One region of the Exiguobacterium sp. BRG2 genome, then DNA from elsewhere that is predicted to be linked to it. Evidence: predicted binding sites of a transcription regulator. Region 1 holds the regulator's gene; the other holds the start of a gene.
The links. The regulator LexA, encoded in region 1, represses DNA repair genes until DNA is damaged. The targets are predictions, from matches to a motif close to CGAACATATGTTCG.
Positions count from the first base shown of each region.

Region 2: a site for LexA is predicted at 1,506-1,519, ahead of uvrB (excinuclease ABC subunit UvrB). Genes of this name have one in related genera too.

Region 1 is NZ_JAUZUW010000001.1:437,892-441,109, reverse strand. It holds gene Q9R23_RS02250 (DUF896 domain-containing protein) at 1-60, opposite strand, end outside; gene Q9R23_RS02245 (YneB family resolvase-like protein) at 174-827, opposite strand; gene yneA (cell division suppressor protein YneA) at 873-1,160, opposite strand; gene lexA (transcriptional repressor LexA) at 1,372-1,986, shown strand; gene Q9R23_RS02230 (metal-binding protein) at 2,018-2,488, shown strand; gene Q9R23_RS02225 (MIP/aquaporin family protein) at 2,675-3,218, shown strand, end outside.
Region 2 is NZ_JAUZUW010000008.1:104,562-107,779, reverse strand. It holds gene uvrB (excinuclease ABC subunit UvrB) at 1-1,452, opposite strand, end outside; gene Q9R23_RS11505 (PDZ domain-containing protein) at 1,659-2,822, opposite strand; gene Q9R23_RS11500 (S41 family peptidase) at 2,845-3,218, opposite strand, start outside.

The DNA.
Region 1 (3,218 bases):
CTCGACTTTTGATTTATTCGCTAATGCATTGATTCGATCTAATTGTTCTTGTGATAACATGGAATCCCTCTTTCTTTATGACTCAAACTTGAGTTGTTCAATTGTATTCTTACTGTAAAAGAGCTTATAAAAAAAAGCAAGTTAACCGCGTCAGTCGACGGGTTACTTGCTTCTCATTCCGGGCTAGGTGTCAGTTCGCGGTATTCAAGATATCGACGATTGACCGTTGCTTTTGAAATATCATGCCCCATCCCCCGCAAGGTGATGGCGATATCAGAAAACGTCAATCCGAGTTCTCGAAGACGTACAATTTCTTCGATCGGTACGTCTTTTCGACTACGTCCTGCGTTCTCTCCTTGACGATTGAGATTTCGTTCCGGGCGAAAACCTTGTTCGACTGCTCGCCGCATGCCACGGGCGATTTTTGCATTATGCAGTTTCCGTTGGTATTCTTCCACGAGTGAGACGATCTCAAGGACCATCGCTTCTGCATCCGCAAGTTGATATTCTCCATCTGAATCAAGCGTCATCAAGCGGACCCCATGTTTTTTGAATGTATGCAAAATAGCGATTTTTGCATTCCCTCGACCAATCCGTGTATCATCTGTCACCAGGACCGCATCTACCGTATCGCGTGTCACATAATCAAGAACTGTTAGCATCCCTTCCCGATCAACATCATATCCACTCTCTTTTTCAGAGACGATGTCCACGACATCAAATCCCTTTTGAGAAGCAACCTTCGAAAGCTCCATCCGTTGGCGTTCAATCGAACTATCTTGTGCTTCTTTTTCGGTCGATACTCGACAATAAATCACGACCTTCATCGTACCTCACATCCCTGTTCGTTCTTTCACAACTTTTCCATTTTGTCATTGCTGTGCGATTGGTACAACGATTTTGCTTTTTGAGATGACATGTTTTGTCTCAACATCATTATTTTTGATCAACCAGTTGACGTATTCCTCATCTGACATCGAACCGTCATTGTAGACTTCAGCAATTTGTTCGACTGTAGCGTTCTCATCGACCGTAACGGAAGCCGTCATCAATTGCGCTACTTTTTCATCTGGGCGTGGTGTGAGTAAAAAGATCACGAAGGCAATACTTAATGCATAGAAGAGAATAGAAAAAGCATGAGTACGAATCGTATGAATCATCATGAATCCCTCCAAATATGAAATGAATGAGTTAGAATAAACGTTCGCGGAACAATTGTTCGCATAACTCATAATAAACACAGAACCCGTGTTCGGTCAACACAAAATGTCGAACAATTGTTTGTACGCTCATTTGTTCTATGTTATAGTGAATTTAGAAACATATATTCTTACATTTCAAAATTCAATCCAGAAAGAGGTGGCAATTCGTATGCGGAAAATGTCTAAGCGTCAACAAGAGATTCTCGACTACATCGTCTCTGAAGTGAAACTGAAGGGGTATCCCCCATCAGTTCGTGAAATCGGAGAAGCAGTCGGACTCGCGTCTAGCTCGACGGTACACGGTCATTTGGATCGACTCGAGAAACGGGGAATGATTCGCCGTGACCCGACGAAACCACGTGCGATTGAGATATTGCTTGATAAGCCTGAAGAAATCACGGAAGCCATCGTTCATGTTCCCGTCATCGGGAAAGTCACAGCTGGTCTTCCGATTACAGCGATTGAAAACATCGAAGAACAATTCCCGCTTCCTGCACATTATGTAGGAAACGAAACGGTCTTCATGTTGACGATCGATGGGGAATCAATGATTAACGCAGGTATTCTTGACGGCGATCGTGTCATCGTACGCCAACAAAACACAGCAGAAAACGGAGAAATCGTCGTAGCTATGACCGAAGATAGCGAAGCGACGGTGAAACGGTTCTTCTTAGAAGATCAACAGGTACGTCTACAACCAGAAAATGACTCGATGGATCCGATGTATTTCGATAATGTCTCCATTCTTGGTAAGGTAATCGGCGTGTATCGGACGATTCATTGACGGAGGGACCAGTTACGACTGGTCTTTTTTCATGCCCTCAGGAAACGTACATGATACCGTCAATACCGTCGCACTGACGGGTTACGTTGCGTATTCGGTCGCAACGCAACAAACGGATTGGTTACCGACTGCCATCGGAATCGCTGTCGGTACGCTTTGGTTGTCACCTGACCTCGATTTAAAGTCAGAACCGTATTATCGCTTTGGACCATTTCGAGTCCTGTGGATGCCTTATGTGAAGATCATGCCCCACCGCTCGATCTGGTCACACGGATTGATCATTGGGGATGTCATCCGACTCCTTTATAGTGCTGCACTTGTGATTCCCTTATTATTTCTCAGCTTGTATTTTCAAGTCATCGCGTCAGAGACCATTGATTCCTGGTTCGCTTCCCTACCCGCTTTTGTCATTGGTATCATGGTGGCGAGTACAATTCATATCCTACTAGATTATTCCAGTAGTTGGTTTCGACCTAAAAAAAGAAAAAAGCGTCGTCGTTAACACCTCTTTTGCTTGCTTGCAGGCAAGACGAGGTGTTTTCTTATCCAATTTTTCGTATCTTTAAACATTAAAATAAAAAATTTCCATTCCTATATTTCAATTATATGTATTGAAAACGTTATCAAATCGGAGTAATTTAAAGTAGAAAGACCATTATTTGCTTTAATCCAAAGGGAGGGTTTTTGCATGAATAACTTTGTACTAGAAATGATCGGTACGATGATCCTCATTCTGCTCGGGGATGGTGTCGTCGCCGGTGTCGTCTTGAGAAAGACGAAGTCCGAAAACAGCGGATGGATTGTCATCACGTTCGCTTGGGGTCTTGCCGTCATGACAGGAGCATTCGTCGCTGCTGAGAGTGGAGCGCACTTGAACCCTGCTTTAACAATTGCACTTGCTTTAAACTCTGATTTACCGTGGGCAGACGTTCCTGTCTATATTGCCGGACAACTTGTCGGAGCTTTCATCGGCGCCATTCTCGTTTGGCTTCATTACATGAAACATTTTGAAGCGACTGATGATCAAGCTGCAAAACTCGGTGTGTTCGCAACAGGTCCAGCGATTCGCCATACGCCGTCGAACTTGATTTCTGAAATCATCGGGACATTCGTTCTCGTCTTCGGTATCTTGGCGCTCGGTTTAACGACATTCGGTGACGGCTTAAAACCACTTATCGTCGGTTTACTCGTCGTCGTCATCGGTCTATCACTTGGTGGTACAACAGGATATG
Region 2 (3,218 bases), on a different contig from region 1:
TTCAATCCGTTCGAGTGTCTTGATCTCCGAGTGCATGTAGTTGACCTTGACGCCATTCTCTTTCAAGTAATCGGTCAAGTCTTCAGCCATCTTCTTCGTCAGTGTCGTCACGAGAACACGTTCGTTCTTCGCGACCCGGTCACGGATATTATCCATCAAGTAATCGATTTGTCCCGTGATCGGATGAATCTCGATCGTCGGATCGACGAGACCGGTCGGACGGATGATTTGCTCGACCATCTCTTTCGAATGTTCGAGTTCATACGGTCCTGGTGTCGCCGAGATATAGATCGCCTGACTGACTTTTTCCTCGAACTCCTCGAACCGTAACGGACGGTTATCTTTTGCCGACGGAAGACGGAAACCGTGATCGACGAGGACTTGTTTCCGCGCCTGATCTCCGTTATACATCCCGCGAATTTGCGGCAGTGTGACGTGTGACTCATCGGCAACGAGTAAGAAGTCCTTCGGGAAGTAATCAAGCAACGTATACGGTGTTGCCCCTTCCGGCATCAAGTTCAAGTGACGCGAGTAGTTCTCGATTCCGGAACAATAGCCCATCTCACGCATCATCTCAAGATCGTAGTTCGTCCGTTGTTCGAGCCGTTGCGCTTCAAGCAACTGATTGTCTTCACGTAACTTCGCAAGCTGCACTTCAAGTTCCTTCTCGATGTTCGCGATCGCTTTCTGTAGACGGGTATCCCCCGTCACGAAGTGGGACGCCGGGAAGATCGAGATGTGCTCGCGGTCCGCGACGATCTCACCTGTCAGCGGATCCATGTCACGGATCCGTTCAATCTCGTCACCGAAGAACTCGACCCGGACACACTGTTCGTCGCGTGACGCCGGGAAGATTTCGACGACGTCTCCGCGGACGCGGAACCGTCCGCGCTGGAAGTCGATGTCGTTTCGCTCATACTGGATGTCGATCAGACGACGAAGCATCTCGTTTCGCCCCATCTCATTGCCGACACGCAGGGATAAGACGTGGTTGTTGTACTCTTCCGGATTACCGAGACCATAGATACACGAAACGGACGCGACAATCAAGACGTCCTCCCGTTCGAACAAGGCGGACGTTGCCGAGTGACGTAGTTTATCAATCTCGTCGTTGATCGAAGAGTCCTTCTCAATGAACGTATCCGTCGATGGGACGTACGCTTCCGGTTGGTAATAATCATAAAAACTAACGAAGTATTCGACCGCATTGTTCGGGAAGAATTCCTTGAACTCCGAGTAGAGTTGTCCCGCTAGTGTTTTGTTGTGGGCAAGGACGAGCGTCGGTTTCTTGATTTCCTTGATGACGTTCGAGACCGTGAACGTCTTCCCGGTACCGGTCGCCCCAAGCAACGTCTGATGTCGTTCGCCTTGTTTTAGCCCAGTCACCAATTTTTCGATTGCCGTCGGTTGATCACCGCCTGGTTCAAATGGTGAAACGAGTTCAAAATCCATCGTTTGCTTCCCCCTCATCACGTTAAAAAATCTATTTTTATTGTACCACTTTACGAACAAACATTCGATTATGAAGTGCTCCTTTTAGGAAGTTACCCTTTTTTTCGAAAATGCAAAAGTTTCTTTTTGCTTCGAGTGTTGATCCTCGATTTTTCTGCCAACAAAAAAATCCCCGTCACGGCTGTTCCGTGACAGGGATGTACTCGTTAATGTAAGGACCGCACTTTAGTGCGACCATGGACCGGCTCGTTGACGAACAGGATACCAAGTTCATGATGATCTTGTTCATAAAAGGCACGTTGCGCAAACCGGATGTCACCGTTATGGTTCATGACTTCAAGACGCAGATACGGTTTGTGTTTTTGGATGGCTTCGTAGAACGATGCTTCCGAATCGACCTTCTCACCATTGACCTTATAGATCGCTTCACCTGGAATCAAGCCCATCTCAGCAGCCGGTTTATCAGGTAGCGTTCCAAGAATGACGGCACCACGCGTTCCATTGAGGAACAACGGTGTCTGTGCCCGGTTCAAGCGTTTGACCCGCTGATGCAACAAGATATGCAGAACAAGCAACAAAACGATTCCGTACAGCCATTCAGCTTGTCCGGTGACGTATGCAAGAACCGTCAATAGAATCGCGACGAGGCTCGTGATCAAACGTCCTTGAACGAGCGGACGCATCAATTCTTTCGGCAGCTTACCTGTAAAGAGGAAACTGAAACCGATCGGTAACCAGAGAACGACCGGAACGAGTTCCGGGAAGCTGTAACGTGGCCACCAGGCTTCAAGCACGTCGCCCGGAACAAAGACGAGCAAAGGCAATAGCCAAAGTTTATTCGCTGACAGCCCACCGATGAAGCGACCACGCTTCGAAACGACGAGTGACGGTGACAGGCGTCGCTGCCCGCGCCACCAGACGAGGAGACATTCCGCGACGAGCGTCAACGTTGCAAGTAATAAAACCATCTTCGGCTCGACCGCTCGGATCGAGTCAAGACGTGAATCCATTAGGAACCAGCCGGTCAGTCCAAGCAAGAAGATCGGCCAGAGTGGCAGGTTCAAACGAACGATCCCGACCAACAACAGGACGCTCGAGAGTCCGAGTAACAACAGAGCGTATTGCGGCGTCAGCGTCAATCCGAGCCATCCGCTGACGATGGACAAGACGAGACCGACGAGTAGACCTGGTAAAAGTGTTTCGAGGACATCGCTTCGTTTGCCGTGTGTCCGGGAGCGAAACAGTCCGCGTTCCCGTTTGACACGCCGGATGCCGATGACCCAACTGACAAGGAGTGCTAACCACAAGGTCGGACTGGCGATGAGACTAATCGCGGTCCAACCAATTTCATCGAGTAATTCCACGCGCATTCAGACCTCTTTCCATTCCTTATTATTGAGCAGCGACCTCGAGTGCTTTTTTCCGCTGGACGTCATTCTTATCGTCCTGGAGTTTCTTCAGGAGACGCGTCTCCATCTCACCCGCTGTCTGCTGATCGATTTTTCCAGTGACGTCGAGGTTCGCGTCCTTTTGCAAAGCCTCGACAGCTTGTTTCATCGTGTCACCGAAATAGCCGTCCTGTCCTTTGGGCTCATAACCGATCGCTTCGAGGACGAGGTGGGCATTCTCGACTGATTTTCCGTAATCGCCGACAGCGAGTGACTTTTGATCAGTCAAAATCTTCGTGACGTTGAAGTACGCCGGTTGTTTGACTTCGACCGTCGGCTTGACCCCTTTTTTGTGGATCCAGTTTCCGTCTGGTGTCA